One region of the Metabacillus hrfriensis genome, then DNA from elsewhere that is predicted to be linked to it. Evidence: riboswitches for the same ligand, from Rfam matches in the RefSeq annotation. Region 1 holds a riboswitch; each other region holds the start of a gene.
The links. A riboswitch is a leader RNA that binds a small molecule or an ion and turns the genes downstream of it on or off. The one in region 1 is predicted to bind S-adenosylmethionine.
Positions count from the first base shown of each region.

Region 1 (4,609 bases):
ATATCCGGGATCCGGCACGAGAACTAAATCATCCGGGTCCAGTAAACATTGCGGAATTTCAACAAGCCCCGCTTTTCCGCCAAACAAAATGGCCACTTCTTTGTCAGCATTAAGTGTTACACCATACTCCCGCTTGTAAAATTCCGCAATTGCTTCTTTAAGAAATTTCTGTCCGCGGAACGGGGAATATTTGTGATAGTCCGGATTTTCCGCTGCCTCCTGAAGAGCCTTAACAATGTGGGGCGGTGTCGGCTGATCAGGATTCCCCTGTCCAAGATTAATAACGTCATGTCCCGCTTCGATACTTGCATTCACTCTTGCTACGAGACTTGCAAAAAACTGCTTTGGAAGCTTATTTAATAACTGTGATTGATTGAAGTTTTTCATGTTTTACACCTTCTCAAAAAATTCTTGAAATTCTAGTGAAAAATCATATATTGTTAGAGTCAGCTTGTAAAGAAAAATTTTCGAGGCGGAGATGAAGATTGATGAATCCAAAAGTGGCATGCCTGCAAATAGACCTTGTTTTTGGTGACCCTGAAGCAAATATTGAAACGGTAAAAAAAGAAATAGAAAAAATAGCAGCATCTGAAAAACCTGACGTAATTGTTCTGCCTGAACTGTGGACAACAGGCTATGATCTTACTAGGCTCGACGAGATCGCAGACCCAAACGGCAGCAAAACAATCGCTCTGGTCAGCAGTCTGGCTAAAACATATGAAGTTAATATTGTGGCAGGTTCTGTTGCGAAAAAAACAGAGGCAGGCGTCACGAACACAATGTATGTTTTTAATCGCCAAGGCGAGCTTAACCATGAATACAGCAAGCTGCATCTTTTCAAACTGATGGATGAGCACCTTTATCTAAACGGCGGAACCGAAAAAGGCCTGTTTCAGCTTGACGGTCTGCAAAGTGCCGGAGTGATTTGCTATGACATTCGATTCCCTGAATGGATCCGCGTTCATACAGCACAAGGAGCAGAAATCCTTTACGTTGTGGCAGAATGGCCGCTCCCAAGACTGCATCACTGGAGATCCATGCTGATCAGCCGTGCAATTGAAAATCAATGTTTTGTTGTAGCCTGCAACCGCTCAGGCAGTGATCCGAATAATGAATTCGCCGGTCACTCGATGATAATCGATCCGTGGGGAGAAATTTTAGCTGAAGCCGGGACAGAGCAAACCTCGCTTACGGCAGTCCTTCAGATGGAGAAAGTTAAAGAAATCAGGAAACAAATTCCTATTTTCAAAGACAGACTTCCTGATTTTTACTCTTAAAAAAAGTATTGACAGTTTTTCGTCATACCTGTTAACATTCAGAACAAGTGATAAATTCCAAATTGTGCGAATACATTTTTTTATCACCAACCTTTAATTTCATACTATCTCTTATCAAGAGTAGGCTGAGGGATTTGGCCCGATGACGCCCAGCAACCGACCGTAAAACCATTGTAAAATGGGGCGCAGTTTTTTATGCGCGGGGAGATTACTCCTACAAGGCACGGTGCTAATTCCAACAGAAAGAAGTTCTTTCTGGCAGATAAGAGGTGCGAAGCCTATGCCTTCAAGCCTCTTTCACTGTGGAAGAGGCTTTTCTTATTGCCCGAAAAGCCTCTAATTATAAAACTGGAGGGTTATAAACCATGTCAAACTATCGATCATCTGCTTATGAACCGTTAACTGAAAGCGCCGCTGTAGCTCTTGTCACCAGACTGGGGTTGTTTGAAGAAAAAAGTGTCCTGTCATGCAGGGAAATTGGCGACGGCAACTTGAACCTTGTTTTTCACATTGTAAATCAGAATCAAAATGGAATCATCATCAAACAAGCCCTTCCGTATGCAAAAGTAATCGGCGAGAGCTGGCCGCTTACTCTTGACCGCGCCAGAATCGAAAGCAGCGCCCTGCTGAAGCAGGCTGAAGTGGCAAGTGCATATGTGCCAAAGATTTACTACACGGATGAAACTTTAGCGATCACAGCAATGGAGGATCTCTCACATTTGCAGATTGCTAGAGCCGGATTGATAGAAGGCAGAGAATTCCCGCTATTAGGAAGACATATCGGCGAATTTTTAGGAAAGACATTATTCTATAATTCTGATTTTGCACTGAATCCGCAGGCAAAAAAGCAGCTGGTCAAACAATTTTCGAATCCCGACCTTTGCAAAATAACTGAAGATTTCGTCTTTACCGACCCGTTTTTCGACTATGATTCAAACAGCTTTGAAGAAGAGCTGAGGCAGGATGCTGAAAACATTTGGAATGATAGTCATTTAAAGCTTGAAGTGGCTAAATTAAAGCATAAATTTCTCACAGAAGCTGAAACGCTTGTTCACGGAGATCTTCATACAGGAAGTATTTTTGCAAGTGAAACGGAAACGAAGGTAATTGACCCTGAATTTGCCTACTATGGTCCGATTGGATTTGATCTTGGACATTTTTTCGCCAATCTTTTAATGAACGCCATTTCCAGAGATGAAGCAAATCAGCAGGTTCTTTTAGATCATATCGAGACCGCATGGGCCGTTTTTGAAGAAGAATTTTCAAAAGCATGGAAGAATGACAGTCTGGAAGCTTTCGCAAAAGTTGACGGCTATCTTTCTTTTATCCTGGAGAAAGCATTTGAAGATGCAATTGGTTTTGCCGGCATTGAAATCATCAGACGCACGATCGGTCTCGCTCATGTAGCGGATCTTGATTCCATCGAGCCTTATGAGCGCAAAATTGAAGCAAAACAGCGTGCGCTTGATTTAGGAAGCAAGCTTGTGAAAAATCGTCAATCGATTAAAACGACTGCCGACCTTGCAGAATCTTTTAAACAAGTACCTGTCAGATAAGGAGAATTCATCATGTCATTTACAAATACAATTATTCCCCGTTCTGTCGAATGGAAAGAAACGTATATCCGCCTGCTTGATCAGCAAAAACTGCCTGCTGTGACAGAGTATATCAAACTTCAGACGATTTCAGACGTTTGGGAAGCGATTAAGGCATTAAAAGTGCGCGGTGCTCCTGCAATCGGAATAACCGCAGCTTTTGGGCTTGCGCTCGCTGCTAAACAGTATGAAACCGAGAATTTAGAGGAATTTCACCTGCTGCTTGACCGCGATCATGATTATCTTGCAAGCTCAAGACCTACTGCTGTTAATTTATTCTGGGCCCTTGGCAGGCTTGTAAAAAGCGTGCAGGGTGCCGTTTCCGTTAACGAAGCGAAAACCGACCTGCTTCATGAGGCCATTCAAATCCAAGTAGAAGACGAAGCAACGTGCCGCAGAATTGGCGAGCATGCCCTCCCGCTTTTTAAAAACGGCGATTCCGTCATGACGATCTGCAATGCTGGATCAATTGCTACTGCACGTTACGGCACGGCTCTCGCTCCCTTCTATCTTGCTAAAGAAAAAAACATCAGTCTATCCGTTTATGCATGTGAAACCCGCCCTGTTTTGCAAGGGGCGCGTCTGACCACATGGGAGCTCCTGCAGGCAGATGTCGATGTGACGCTGATTACGGACAATATGGCTGCACACACGATTTTTTCAAAAGGCATTTCCGCCATCATTGTAGGGGCAGACCGCATTGCGGCAAATGGGGATACTGCCAATAAAATCGGGACGTATAACCTGGCTCTTTTAGCTGGCGCCTTTCAAATCCCGTTTTACGTAGCCGCACCTCTTTCTACTTTTGATACTGAAACGAAAAGCGGTGCAGAAATTCCAATTGAGGAACGGGATCCCAAGGAAATTACGCATTTTGGCGGGCAGCAGATTGCCCCGGATCACGTTAAAGTGTTCAACCCTGCTTTTGACGTAACTCCCCATCATTTGATCACGGGAATCATTACAGAAAAAGGCGTTTTATCCGGTGATTACAGCTCAGAAATTCAGAAAGTATTTAAGGGGGAATTCTAAAGTGAAAGGGTTTAAGCAGGCATTTATTTTACTTACATTGTTTGTCTTTCTTTTAACCGGGTGCACAAGTGAACAGGATGCTGCATCCGATACAGAACCAAAAGCTGCAGAAGAGAAAAAAGAAGAAACGGCTGCGGCTTCCGGCAGCACCGAAGTACCTGAAGCCGTGCAAAAACCGCTGAAAATTGCAGCGATCATGCAGATGTCAATTGGAACATTTTCTTCTCAATACATCTCCGGTGTTCAGGAGCAGGTCAAAAAGTTCGGCGGATCTGTCCAAATTTACAACGCCGATAACGACTTATCAAAAATGGCTACATATGTAGAAACAGCCATCACGCAAAACGTTGATGCTATTTTAATTGACCACGGCCGTGCAGATGCCCTCCAAGGCCCTGTAGAAAAAGCTGCAGCCAATGGAATCCCTGTAGTAGCCTTTGACAGTGACATCGATGTAGACGGCGTAACTGTCATTGACCAGGACGATTACAGCCTTGCCTGGAAATCACTTAAAACATTAGCTGAAGACTTAAACGGCGAAGGTGAAATCGTTACGGTTTGGGTCGCCGGCTTTACGCCAATGGAAAGACGCCACACCATCTATGAAGCGTTCAAACAGCGTTATCCAAACATTAAAGAAGTGGCTAAATTTGGTACTGCAAGCGCCAATACCGCTTTAGATACTCAAACACAGATGGAAGCCAT
Region 1 is NZ_CP126116.1:1,821,091-1,825,699, reverse strand. It holds gene QLQ22_RS09015 (pyridoxal phosphate-dependent aminotransferase) at 1-387, opposite strand, end outside; gene QLQ22_RS09010 (carbon-nitrogen family hydrolase) at 489-1,277, shown strand; SAM riboswitch class I at 1,386-1,546, shown strand; gene mtnK (S-methyl-5-thioribose kinase) at 1,643-2,833, shown strand; gene mtnA (S-methyl-5-thioribose-1-phosphate isomerase) at 2,846-3,904, shown strand; gene QLQ22_RS08995 (sugar ABC transporter substrate-binding protein) at 3,906-4,609, shown strand, end outside.

Region 2 (4,609 bases), 2.4 Mb from region 1:
CCAATCTCATTTCCTTTATAAAAAAAGCTTTCAGCACCGGGCAATACAGAGTAAATCGTTTCAGTCATTTGTGATTCCTCCAATTCATACAAATCATAAAAGAAAAACCCTCTCTTTCATTGGCTATAAAGAGAGGGTTTTTCTCTATCAACCAAAGCACAGCAGCTTTGCTGGTGGGAGCACCTTTCCGTTTGCCGGCGGTTGCTGTGAAGTCGCGGAGCCAGATCTCTCGTTCACTCTTGATAATTTATTTAATTCTGATTGGTTTAGTTGGTTTTAATGATCTTATCACGGCCGCCTTCTAACTGTCAATAAACTTTGAGGTTATGAAAGCAGAGAATCAGCGATTTGAGTACCCCATTCACACGCTTTTAAGGGGGGGAAATCCCCTGAGGTTTCTATCTTCACAAATGACAAAAACAGGAGTAGAATACTAATATTCCAATCAGATAGGTGGGATTTAAGTGAATACGATTCCTAAACCTCTTGTATTAACGAATCAATGGTTTATTGTGTTATCTGTCGCAGCCGCTTGGGTTTCAGGATCCGGCTGGTTTCTTCTTATACCTCTTATTCCAGGATTAATGGGGCTTCTTTTTAAATTTAACCCTATTATGAAGACGGCAAAGCTCTTTTTAAGAAAAAAGCCTTCGGAATACATTCCCGAGGATTTCGAACAGCAGCAGTTCAATCAGATGATTGCAGTCATCTGTCTTAGTCTTGGTTTTCTTGGTTATATGATGAACTGGATGACTCTGGCTTATATCTTTACCGCAATGGTCGCGCTAGCTGCATTTGTTGCCATATTAGGCTTTTGTGTTGGCTGCTTTATTCGTTTTCAGTGGCAGCAATACCGATACCGCAGGCTTTCAAAGTAGTCATATTTTTATGAAAAAAGTGTTGACTTTTTGAAAATACCAGCGTAAAGTAGGACTCACATCGAAAATATGAAACTTCTTATCACGAGAGGTGGAGGGATTTGGCCCTTTGAAACCTCGGCAGCAGACTCAGACTTTCCTGAGAACTGTGCCAACTCCAACAAGCGTGATTTCGCTTGAGAGATAAGAAGAGTGAACGGTCTTTTACCTTTGATCTTACCCTCTTCTTGGCTTTCAGGAAGAGGTTTTTTGTTTTTCAGCAAATTAAATAGATTTCTTATCCAGAGAAGCGGAGGGACTGGCCTGATGATGCTTCGGCAGCGGACTTTTATAAAAAAGTACTGTGCCAATTCCAGCAGGCAAAAAGCCTGGGAGATAAGAAGAGACCTAGTGATTCTTTATGAATTCATGCCCTCTTCTTGTCGGATAGAAGAGGGTTTTTTATTTAGAGATAAGAAAGTATAAAAATTTGCGCATTGATGTCTAGCTCCATTGCCCAACTCCTCGGCCAGAACAAATCCGCCAAAAAAGTCAAACCCGGACTTTTCTGTCAGATTCTTATCTGTCTGTCGGAGCTAAACGGGCGCTTGCGCTTTTCAAATCAATATCACGGGAGGAATACATATGATTCAATTTGAAGGTGTCACAAAGGTTTATAACAGCGGCGGAAATGAAGTGAGAGCCCTTAACGGCATTGATCTTCATGTGAAGCAGGGGGAGATTTGCGGTGTGATCGGATTCAGCGGAGCCGGTAAAAGCACACTGATCCGCACAGTGAATTTGTTAGAGCGTCCAAGCTCGGGAAAAATCATTGTTGATAATCTCGATTTAACGGCACTATCCCAAAAGGAAGTAAGACAAGTAAAACGCAAAATCGGCATGGTCTTCCAGCATTTCAATCTGCTGAATTCCAAAACGGTCTTCGCCAATGTTGCGATGCCGCTCCTTCTTGCAAAAGCCTCTCAAAAAGAAATCAAACAAAGAGTAACAGAATTATTGTCGTTTGTAGGGTTAGAGGACAAAGCAAATCAATATCCAGACCAGCTGTCAGGGGGTCAAAAACAGCGTGTCGGCATTGCAAGAGCACTGGCTACACAGCCCTCCATTCTATTGTGTGATGAAGCAACATCTGCACTTGATCCTCAAACAACCGGGTCCATTCTGAAGCTTTTGAAAAAAATCAATCAGGAATACAACATTACAATTTTAATGATCACCCATGAGATGTCAGTTATCAGGGAGGTTTGCGATAGGGTTGCAGTAATTGAGGGCGGAAAAATTATCGAGTCAGGCTCAGTATTTGATGTATTCTCAAATCCTCAAACAAAAACAGCTTCGAACTTTGTCAGTTCTGTTCTGAATGATTCCATCCCTGAGTCTGTGCTGAAATTAGTGCAGGAGGAGAATGCACAGGGACAGATTTTCAAAATTAACTTTGTCGGCAAATCTTCGGGCCAGCCGCTGCTTTCTCAGATTGCTAAACGGTTTGATCTTGATATCAATGTTTTATTTGGAAACATCACAGAGCTTCAGGGCATCCCGTTTGGACATTTGATTGTCGAGCTGCAGGGAGCAAAAAGCGAAATTAAACGGGCGTTATTAGTAATGAATCAGGAAAATGTCACAGTTAAAGAGGTGGAAGTACATGCTAGTTAATTCACAGCAAATTATTGATGCACTGATCGAAACACTTGCAATGACCGGTTTTTCATTGCTTTTCTCAACCTTGATCGGACTGCCGCTTGGTGTGCTGCTGGTCATTACAAGAAAAGGGCACCTATGGGAAAATGCCATTATTTTTAATATCTTGAACGGTGTCGTCAATATCTTCCGTTCTGTACCCTTCATTATATTAATGGTTGCGATTGTTCCGCTAACCAGATTAATTGTAGGAACATCAATTGGGACTGCCGCTGCTGTAGTGCCGCTTGTCTTTTATGCAGGTCCATATATTGCGAGATTGATTGAGAACTCATTATTAGAAGTGGACCCGGGAGTCATAGAGGCAGCAGAAGCTATGGGAGCAACACCAACGCAAATCATCTTTAAATTCATCGTTCCAGAAGCATTAAGCTCACTTGTATTAAGTCTTACAATCGCAACGGTTGGTCTTGTCGGGGCATCAGCGATGGCTGGAGCTGTCGGCGGCGGCGGACTCGGGGATCTCGCCATTACATACGGCTACCAGCGCTTTGACACAGTTGTCATGATTATTACCGTTACAATCCTTGTTGTGCTCGTTCAGGGGCTTCAATCATCAGGAAACTTATTATCTAAAAAAATCAGAAGACGATAGGGAGAGAAACAAAATGAAAAAATTTATTATCCTAGCACTTATTCTAGTAGTAGGAGCTCTTGCTGCAGGCTGCGGAAATAAAACAGCAAACGGGAAAGAAGAAGTAAATGTCAAAATTGGCGTAAGCGGATCAGATAACCGCATTTGGGATTTCGTTGCAAAGAAAGCCGAAAAAGAAGGCATCAACATTGAGATTGTCACATTCTCAGATTACGTTCAGCCAAACCTGGCACTGGCAGAAGGTGAGCTTGATGCAAATGCATTCCAGACCATTTCTTATTTTAACGCATTTAAAAAAGAACACGATCTTGATCTATCACCAATCGGTACAACTGTGATTGCTCCACTTGGGCTTTATTCTGATAAATATAAATCTATTAAAGACATTCCCAAAGGCGGAAAGATTGCCGTTCCAAACGAAGCAACCAATATGGGCAGAGCTTTCCTTCTGCTTCAGGATGCAGGCTTGATTGAACTGCCAGAGGACTTTGATGGAAATGGTTCATTGGACAAAATTGTTTCAAATCCGAAAAACTTAGAAATTGTTCCTGTTGTTGCTGGCCAGACACCGCGTGTATTACCGGATGTAGCAGGATCGGTCATTAATAACGGCATTGCTGTAGATGCAGGCTTTAACCCAGTGAAAGACTCAATTTTCCATGAAGATGAAACGGCTACTCCATATATCAACATTATTGCAGCACGTACAGAAGATAAGGACCGCAAAGAACTGAAACGCATTGTTGAGCTTTACCAGGAAGAAGATACAGCTGAATTTATTGAAAAAGAATATGCCGGAAGTACGATTCCTACATTTGTACCTTTAAGCAAAATTGGAGAATAAAATCTAAGGAGGGGTAATCTTGAGTACAGTTGTTGAAACTCTGAAAGAAGCAGCGATTTTAAATATTGATACCAATAAGGAGAAGTATCTTCAAATCAGCCACTCCATTCATGAAAATCCTGAGATCGGCAATGAGGAGTTCTTTGCATCAAAGCTCCTCGCAGATCTTCTTCAATCAGAAGGCTTCAGCGTTGAACGCGGAGTTGCCGGACATGAAACAGCTTTTCTTGCCAGAAAGAAATCTGCATTAAAAAGCGGACCGGTTATCGCTTTTTTAGCTGAATACGACGCATTGCCAGGACTTGGCCATGCATGCGGCCACAACATTATTGGCACAACAAGCACGGCCGCGGCTATTGCACTGAGCAAAGTGATTGATGAAACCGGGGGAGAAGTTGTAGTCCTCGGAACACCGGCTGAAGAAGGAGGTCCTAACGGCAGTGCTAAAGGAAGCTTTGTCAAACATGGTCTGCTTGAAGGGATTGACGCTGCGTTAATGGTGCATCCGGCGAATGCAACGAGAATTACCGGAAATTCACTTGCTGTTGATCCTCTTGACTTTGAGTTCATCGGAAAACCTGCACATGCAGC
Region 2 is NZ_CP126116.1:4,448,612-4,453,220, reverse strand. It holds gene QLQ22_RS22135 (alpha/beta hydrolase) at 1-68, opposite strand, end outside; SAM riboswitch class I at 142-249, opposite strand; gene QLQ22_RS22130 (DUF4395 domain-containing protein) at 465-878, shown strand; SAM riboswitch class I at 955-1,068, shown strand; SAM riboswitch class I at 1,153-1,260, shown strand; gene QLQ22_RS22125 (methionine ABC transporter ATP-binding protein) at 1,503-2,534, shown strand; gene QLQ22_RS22120 (methionine ABC transporter permease) at 2,524-3,174, shown strand; gene QLQ22_RS22115 (MetQ/NlpA family ABC transporter substrate-binding protein) at 3,188-4,018, shown strand; gene QLQ22_RS22110 (M20 family metallopeptidase) at 4,038-4,609, shown strand, end outside.
Region 2: it holds a riboswitch for S-adenosylmethionine, as region 1 does, so the genes downstream of both, QLQ22_RS22125 (methionine ABC transporter ATP-binding protein) here and mtnK (S-methyl-5-thioribose kinase) in region 1, are expected to answer to the same signal.

Region 3 (4,609 bases), 2.2 Mb from region 1:
TGAGCCAGGTCATCACATCAATATATTGCATTTTCGAGATGCTGTCTAAATGACTGACATCGTCATAAAGGATCCCTGTTATATCTGTTGGATCAAAATGAACATCTGCAGAAAGCAATTCATGTTTTTCGGCAGATGAAAAGATGTTGGCATTTCCAATATACCGATCTTCTAAAAGGGTTGTCCCCCTCTCAATAAAGCTTTTTCCTTTCATTCCTTCAGGAAAAACCGCAGCCAGCTGTTTTAATCTTTGCTTAAAGCTGTGAGGAAGATGTCCAAAGACAGATAGATCTTGAGGTTCTTTATAAATATTATAGCCTGCAAAAAGCTCATCTGCTCCTTCCCCAGATAAAACGACTTTCACCTGCTTGCTTGCCTCACGTGCAATAAAATAAAGAGGAATAGAAGCCGGATCTGCCACTGGATCATCCATATGCCAAATGATTTTTGGAAGCTCCCTCATAAATTCCATATGATCAACGGTATAGGAAAAATTCTCAACGCCAAGCGCATCCGCTGTTTCTTTTGCTATATCGATTTCGCTGTAGCCTTCTTGCATAAAGCCGACAGAAAACGTTTTAAGTGAAGGGTGAAATTCCTTCGCAATGGATGCAATAATACTTGAATCCACTCCCCCCGACAGAAAAGATCCAACAGGCACATCGCTTCGCATATGGACTTTGACCGAATCAATTAAGGCATCCTGAATTTTTTCTTTGAGCCTGTTTTCGTCAGTTGGACGTACGGGCACAAGTTTCGGTTTCCAGTACCTTGTAAGCTCTAGTGCTTCTCCCGTTTTTTTTGTAAAGAAATAGCCTGGAGGCACTTTCTTAATATGCTTCTGCATCGTGCCTGGGTCCGGTACATATTGAAAAGAGAGATAGTGCTCTAAGGATTCTTCATTAATAAGAGGATTTGGAAGATAATCAGTTAAACTCTTAAGCTCCGAAGCAAAAAGATTCATTTCGCCGTTTTCTATGTAGTAAAGAGGCTTTATTCCAAAGTGATCTCTCGCACCGAATAAAAAGTGTTCCTGTCTGTCCCAAATAAGAAATGAAAACATTCCTCTTAAAAGTTGAAGCGTTTCCTGGCCATAAATGCAATAAAGCGCAACAATCACTTCTGTATCCGTATCCGTTTTCAACTTAAATCCATGGGAAAAAATGATTTCTCTGAGCTCAATATAGTTATAAATTTCACCGTTAAACACAATATAGTAGCGGTCATCAGATCCATAAGCCATAGGCTGGTGTCCGCTTTTAACATCAATAATGCTTAACCGCTGAAAGGCCAGAAGAACCTGCTCATCTTGATAAATTCCGCTGTCATCCGGACCTCTGTGTTCTATTTTTCTGCTTGCCTTCTCAATGAATGTATTAAATAAAAGATCTCTCGTTTGTTTACGATAATCAATAATTCCAACAAATCCGCACATCCTATTCGCCTCCAAAAGTGTCTTTCCACTTATAAAACGAAGACTAGTAAGAGATTGTTGCATTTTTTTACAAAATTAAACAAAAATCCCGATTTTTTTCGACAAAAAAAAGGATGAGAGCTGCATACAGCAGTATTCTCATCCTTTTTTACTTATTATCGGTTTAAAGCCTGTTCTTTAAGAGCTTCTGCTTTATCTGTTCTTTCCCATGGAAGGTCAAGATCATTACGGCCGAAGTGTCCGTAGGCAGCTGTTTGTTTGTAAATTGGACGGCGAAGATTCAGCATGTTGATGATTCCTGCCGGACGAAGGTCAAAGTTAGCACGAACAACATCCACTAACACATCTTCCTTCACTTTCCCTGTTTCAAATGTATCGATCGCAATTGATACCGGCTGAGCTACACCAATTGCGTATGCAAGCTGAACTTCACATTTATCAGCAAGGCCAGCTGCTACAATATTCTTAGCTACATAGCGTGCTGCATAAGCTGCAGAGCGGTCAACTTTTGTTGGATCTTTACCAGAGAATGCACCGCCTCCGTGACGAGCATACCCTCCGTAAGTATCAACGATGATTTTACGGCCTGTTAAGCCTGCATCGCCCTGCGGTCCGCCGATTACGAAACGGCCAGTCGGGTTGATGAAGTATTTTGTATCTTCATCAATTAATTCATTCGGTACAACCGGGTTAATTACATGTTCTTTTACGTTGCGCTGAATTTGCTCCAATGAAATTTCAGGGTGATGCTGAGTTGAAATAACAATTGTATCAATGCGAACAGGCTTGTCATTTTCATCATACTCAACTGTTACTTGAGTTTTACCGTCAGGACGAAGGTACGGAAGAATTTCTTCTTTGCGGACTTCTGTTAAACGGCGTGCAAGTTTGTGAGCAAGTGAGATCGGCAGCGGCATTAATTCTTTCGTTTCGTTATTTGCAAAACCGAACATCAATCCTTGGTCACCTGCACCAATAGCTTCAATCTGCTCATCTGTCATTTTTCCTTCACGTGCTTCAAGCGCCTGATCAACACCCATCGCGATATCTGCTGACTGTTCATCAATTGAAGTAAGTACTGCACATGTTTCTGCATCAAAACCATATTTTGCACGAGTGTAGCCAATTTCTTTAACCGTTTCGCGAACGATTTTTGGAATGTCTACATAAGTAGAAGTTGTAATTTCACCAGCAACCAGAACAAGACCTGTTGTAACAGATGTTTCACAAGCTACACGTGCATTTGCATCTTTTTCTAGGATTGCATCTAAAATCGAGTCAGAAATCTGGTCACAAATTTTATCAGGATGACCTTCAGTTACAGACTCTGAAGTAAACAGACGACGTTGTTTAGTCATTAAAGTTTTCCTCCTCAAAAGGTTAGATGATACGGAACTCATTCCCTTTCATATTTTGACCATTTGGCAAAATATTTCAGTTGGCATGTTTTAGGAGAATCCACGAGTACTTTCAGGCAAAATATATTTGAAATAAAAAATCCTTTCCCGCGAGGAAAGGTTATTTACTAAAATCGTAGCCTTTCGCTCTTATCGATCAAGGGCTTTCGCCTTGCATCAGGTTAGCACCTTTGCTCGCAAAAATTCACGAAAATGAATTTTCAAGATAAAGCAGGTTGCTGGGTTTCATTGGGCCTGTCCCTCCACCAGCTCGGGATAAGAGAATCCGTTCAAGGACATATAATATCGTATATTTCCTTCAGGTGTCAACAAAAACTGACAAGGTTTTCGCATAAGATTTTTCAGAACCCTTTTTATATGATTCCACAAAATGCCGAAATAAAAACATTCCTATTATATATGTATCATTTTCATCAAAAACGTTTCTAAAACCGTTCCATTTCATCAATTTGTACGTAGAATAAGTTAAATAGTATAGACTATTCATTTTAATGTGTTATACTAATTAAGAAGAATCACTTAACATATAGTTGAAAATAATAATAGAAATATAGGTAAAGGATGGGTATGGGATGAATTCAATTGAAATTACAAATGAGCTTGATGTTTTACTTAAAGGGGAAAATGCATTTCATAACTTATCAGTTCCCGTTCTTGTAGAGAAAGTATTAGAGCGCAAAGAAGGTACATTAACTTCAACGGGAGCAGTCCGTGCAACAACTGGTACTTACACAGGACGTTCACCTAAAGATAAATTTATTGTAAAAGAAAATTCAACAAATGACAAAATTGAGTGGGGTGCTGTTAATCAGCCTTTCTCTGAAACGGCATTTGAAAAATTGTATTTAAAAGTTCTTTCATACTTAAAAGACCGCAATGAGCTTTTTGTTTTCAAAGGCTTTGCCGGAGCTGACGCAAAATACCGCCTGCCGATTCAGGTTGTAAATGAATTCGCCTGGCATAACCTTTTTGCACAGCAATTATTCATTCAGCCAGAGAGCGGAGATGAGCTGATTCAGCATGATAATCCATTCACGATCGTGTCTGCACCAAACTTTAAAGCAGATCCGTCAGTAGATGGAACAAATTCTGAAACTTTTATCATCATTTCTTTTGAGAAAAGAACGATCTTAATCGGAGGAACGGAATATGCAGGAGAAATGAAAAAATCTATTTTCTCTGTCATGAATTACCTTCTTCCTGAAAGCGGTATCCTGCCGATGCACTGCTCTGCAAATGTTGGTCAGGAAGGCGATGTGGCCCTTTTCTTCGGTCTGTCTGGAACAGGAAAAACAACCTTGTCTGCTGATCCTAAACGCAAATTAATCGGCGATGATGAGCACGGATGGTCAAATGCCGGTGTTTTTAATATCGAAGGAGGCTGTTATGCAAAGTGCATCAACCTCTCACGTGAAAAAGAACCTCAAATTTTTGATTCAATAAGATTCGGGTCAGTGCTTGAAAATGTAGTACTTGATGATGACACAAGAATTGCTGACTATGACGATACCTTCTTTACTGAAAATACAAGAGCGGCCTATCCCCTTGAAGCAATGGATAACATTGTGAAGCCTAGTATTGCAGGCCACCCGCATACGATTGTCTTTTTAACTGCTGACGCATTTGGAGTTCTTCCTCCTATCAGCAAATTAACAAAAGAACAGGCCATGTACCACTTCTTAAGCGGCTATACAAGCAAGCTTGCCGGAACAGAGCGAGGCATTACATCACCTCAGGCTACATTCTCTACGTGCTT
Region 3 is NZ_CP126116.1:3,989,997-3,994,605, forward strand. It holds gene asnB (asparagine synthase (glutamine-hydrolyzing)) at 1-1,435, opposite strand, end outside; gene metK (methionine adenosyltransferase) at 1,591-2,793, opposite strand; SAM riboswitch class I at 2,980-3,115, opposite strand; gene pckA (phosphoenolpyruvate carboxykinase (ATP)) at 3,426-4,609, shown strand, end outside.
Region 3: it holds a riboswitch for S-adenosylmethionine, as region 1 does, so the genes downstream of both, metK (methionine adenosyltransferase) here and mtnK (S-methyl-5-thioribose kinase) in region 1, are expected to answer to the same signal.

Region 4 (4,609 bases), 650 kb from region 1:
GTCCCGCAGCAGCCTCCGACAATGTTCAGCCAGCCCTGTTCTGCAAATCCTTTTACTTTCTGAGCAAGAGAACGGGGAGATTCATGATAATTTCCTTCCTCATCAGGCAGGCCGGCATTAGGATAGCAGCTGACAGCTGTATGGGCCATGCCTGATAGCGTCCGGATGTGGTCGGTCATGAATTCTGGCCCTGTTGCACAGTTTAGACCTACAGATAAAGGCTTCATGTGCTCAAGCGAGATGAAAAAGGCTTCGATATCCTGGCCGGCAAGCGTCGTTCCCATAGGTTCAATTGTCCCTGATATCATCAGCGGAATTTCTTTGCCTGCTTGTTCAAAGGCGCGTTTAATGCCGAGAAAGCCTGCTTTCACATTTAATAAGTCCTGGCTCGTTTCAAGAAGAAGCAAATCAGCACCGCCTGCAAGCAGGCCGAGCGTCTGTTCTTCGTAATTTTGAATAAGCTCTTCAAACGTTGCTCCGCCTGTAACAGAAAGTGTTTTTGTCGTAGGGCCCATTGAGCCCGCAACATAACGCGGCCAGTCAGGAGTTGAATATTTTTCAGCTGCCTTTTTGGCGATCTCCGCCGCTTTTTTATTTAACTCAAAAGCGAGGTGACCGAGATTATATTCATCAAGAACAATCTTGGTAGCGCCAAATGTGTTGGTTTCAATAATATCTGCTTTAGCGTCCAGGTAAGCATCATGAATGGATTCGATGACTTCTGGTGCAGTAATCGTTAAATACTCATTGCAGCCCTCGTATTCTTCTCCGCCGAAATCATCTGCAGAAAGATTTGCATCCTGTATCATGGTGCCCATCGCTCCGTCCAGAACGAGGATTTTTTTCTCAAGCTGCTTTTTTATATCAGACATGCGTAATCTTCCTTTCATTGACCTCAATTTGTTTCTTGTGAATGTAATTTGTCAGTTCAACGGTTAATTCATAGTTTAAAAATGGTGTAATTAAGTAGATTCCATTAAATAAGTCAAAGGCAGCATCGATCAGTCTTTTAGAAATCGCCAATCCTTCCTGATAGGCTTTCTCCCGATTGTCGCCTGCCCGGGCCATTCTTTCACGAATACTGTCAGAAAGAGTAATGCCCGGAATTTCGTTATGGATAAATTCTGCATTGCGGCTGCTTGTGAGCGGCATAATGCCGATATAAATCGGAACGGTTAAGTGCTTCGTTTCCTCATAAACATCAATCAGCTGTTTTTCTGAGTAAATTGGCTGTGAAATGAAATAATCTGCACCGCAGGCAATTTTCTTCTCCAGTCTTTTTACCGCTTTATCTAGATATTTAACATTGGGATTAAACGCAGCGGCAACTGAAAAATTGGTTTTTTCCCCAAGAGGTTTTCCTGAATAAGAAAGACCATCGTTAAATTGTTTAATTAAGCTGATCAAATCAAATGATGAAAGATCATAAACGGAAGTAGCTCCCGGAAAATCCCCGATTTTTGATGGATCGCCCGTAATCGCCAGCACATCCGTAAGTCCCAGCGTATGAAGACCCATTAAATGAGATTGAAGGCCAATTAAGTTGCGGTCGCGGCATGTAATATGAATTAAGGACCTGAGTCCAAGTGTTTGCTGAACGATGGACCCTACAGCCACATTGCTTATTCTCGGTGATGCAAGTGAGTTGTCTGCAAGTGTTAAGGCATCGATTCCAGCAGCTTGCAGTGCTTTTGCACCTTTTATAAATTTGTCCAGCCCAAGCTTTTTAGGAGGATCGAGTTCTACAATCAGAGAGCGCTTTTTATTGACTATTTCCGGCAGGGGAGGGTACTTTCTTTCCGCTGCAGACGTGACAGAAATCTCTTTCTTTCTTATTTTAACTTTCTTTTCTGTAACTGGAGGGAGTCCTTTAAGCGCTGCTGCCATTGCTTCGATGTGGATTGGGGTTGTGCCGCAGCAGCCTCCAATCAGTCTTGCTCCCTGATTTCTGAAGGCTAGAGCGCTTTCTGCAAAATATTTTTCTCCAGAGCCATAGACAAGTCTTCCTTCTTCAAGAGTAGGCAAGCTGCTGTTGGGATAAACAGATAAGAACGCTCTTTCCGGGAGCGGAATTTCTTCAAGTGATGAAAGCATATGGTAAGGACCAAGTCTGCAATTCAGACCGACAACGTCAGCACCAAGGGCCTCAAGCTGAGAAAGGCCTTCTTGCAGGGGTGTTCCATCCTGCAAGACTCCAATTTCGTGAAGGGAGATGTTTGTAATAATCGGGATATTCGTTTCTTTTCTGGCGATCTCTAATACGGTTTTAATTTCTTCAAGATCATAATAGGTTTCAAGCAGCAGACCGCTTACCTCTTCACTGAGCATAAGGTAAAGCTGTTCTCTGAAATTTCGTTTAATGTCCTCAAGGGAATAGGCATTTTTCTTGAAAGCACGGATGCCGCCTATTGTTCCAAGAACATAGGTGTTATTGCCGGCTGCTGCTTTTTTAGCAATCTGAACGGCAGTACGGTTAATTGCTCTCACTTCATCTTCAAGTCCATATCTTGATAGTTTAATATAGTTTGCACCGTAAGTATTTGTCTGAATGACATCTGCACCGGCTGCAATATACGCCTTATGAACATTTAATATTTCATCAGGCTTCGATAAATTCAATTCTTCAAAACACCTGTCAACTCCGTGTGAGTAAAGCAATGTTCCCATTGCTCCGTCGCCAATCAGGATCTTCTTCTGTAAATCGTTTAAAAGTGTCAAACTCCAAACCTCCTTAGTGCAATAAAAAAACAAAAAAAGCCTTCCAAGAAGAAGACTTTTGAACGTTCAGGACTTCTTCTTATCGTTCGATGGATGCATCGCTGGAATTAGCACCTTGGATTGAAATCTCTGATGAAGACAGATGATTTCATTATGCCAGGTTGCTGAAGCTTCAAAGGGCCAGTCCCTCAGCTTCTCTAGATAAGAATGGTGAAATATGAAATTTTAGAAAAAGATATTATATCTAATTTACATGTTTTTTCGGATAGATTCAATACAAAAATAAAACTTTTCTGAATAGACGGGGAATTTGTTGAGGGGAAATCGAAGCAGATACTTGCAGAACAACGAAAAAAACACTCAGCAGAGGATAGCCCGAGTGTTTGTTCACTTTATCTGAAATTAATGAATTGAACATCTATCGGCAGGTCGGCTCCGCGAACGGCTGCGATCACCTGCTGAAGGTCGTCCTTATTTTTGCCGGTCACACGGACCTGATCGTCCTGAACCTGAGTTTTTACTTTTAATCCGGAATTTTTAATAATGGCATTAATCTTTTTTGCATTATCCTTATCAATACCCTGAATGAGCTTAGCGCGCTGGCGAATCGTTCCGCCCGATGCACCTTCGATTTTTCCGTAATCAATATTTCGTGTCGCTACATTGCGCTTTATCAATTTAGAAATAAAAACATCCTTTAACTGATCCATTTTAAACTCATCATCTGAAACTAAAACAATCTCTTCTTTTTCAAGAGAAATGCTGCTTTTGCTCCCTTTAAAATCATAGCGGGTGCCAATTTCCTTCATTGTCATCGTAATTGCATTCGTCACCTCAGGCATATCCACCTTTGAAACAATATCAAAAGAACTGTCCTTCGCCATAAGAATCCTCCCAAAAGTTTATATTATCTATAGATTATAGTAGAATGAACAGGGGATAACAACTAACGAAGTGCGGAATCGCCCGTTTAGCTCCGACAGACAGATAAGAATTCCGCCGAAAAGTCCGGGTTTGACTTTTTGGGGGAATTTGTTCTGGCCGAGGAGCTGGGCGATGGAGCCGGACAATACGAAGTGCGGAATCGCCCGTTTAGCTCCGACAGACAGATAAGGATCTGCCAGAAAAGGCGCTTTTTGCCTTTACTGGCGGATCCGTTCTGGCCGAGGAGCTGGGCGATGGAGCCGGACAAGACGAAGTACAAAACGTAAAAGTTGGAGTAGTCTGCAGCAATGAGGATGAAGTCCGGGTTTGACTTTTTGGGGGAATTTGTTCTGGCCGAGGAGCTGGGCGATGGAGCCGGACAATACGAAGTGCGGAATCGCCTGTTTAGCTCCGACAGACAGATAAGGATCTGCCAGAAAAGGCGCTTTTTGCCTTTACTGGCGGATCCGTTCTGGCCGAGGAGTTAGGCGATGGAGCCGGACAATACGAAGTACAAAACGTAAAAGTTGGAGTAGTCTGCAGCAATTAAGCACCCGATTAGCCCAGACGATTAGCCGTTAAGGTGCACATTCATACATAAATGTCCGCTTCAATTTGAAAACTAACAGCAGATGCAACCTGCAAAAGAAAGGAACGAAATACAATTGATGAATCCAGGAACGTTTATGACGCTTTCGATAGATGAAAAATTAGATTATGGCTATTATTTAACAGATGGGGAAAGCCGTGTGCTCCTTCATAAAACGGAAATCACGGAACCGATTGATGACAAAGAAGAAGTAGAGGTTTATTTAATTGTTGATCATGAAGACCGTCTTGCTGCAACAATGAAGAAACCGAAAATTACCGAGGATCATTACGACTGGGTTGAAGTTGTAAGCGTAAGAGAAGACATGGGAGCGTTTGTTGATATTGGTTTATCCAAGGATGCCCTGGTAGCAAACGA
Region 4 is NZ_CP126116.1:1,173,976-1,178,584, forward strand. It holds gene metH (methionine synthase) at 1-872, opposite strand, end outside; gene QLQ22_RS05765 (bifunctional homocysteine S-methyltransferase/methylenetetrahydrofolate reductase) at 865-2,718, opposite strand; SAM riboswitch class I at 2,795-2,926, opposite strand; gene QLQ22_RS05770 (YajQ family cyclic di-GMP-binding protein) at 3,111-3,602, opposite strand; gene QLQ22_RS05775 (CvfB family protein) at 4,311-4,609, shown strand, end outside.
Region 4: it holds a riboswitch for S-adenosylmethionine, as region 1 does, so the genes downstream of both, QLQ22_RS05765 (bifunctional homocysteine S-methyltransferase/methylenetetrahydrofolate reductase) here and mtnK (S-methyl-5-thioribose kinase) in region 1, are expected to answer to the same signal.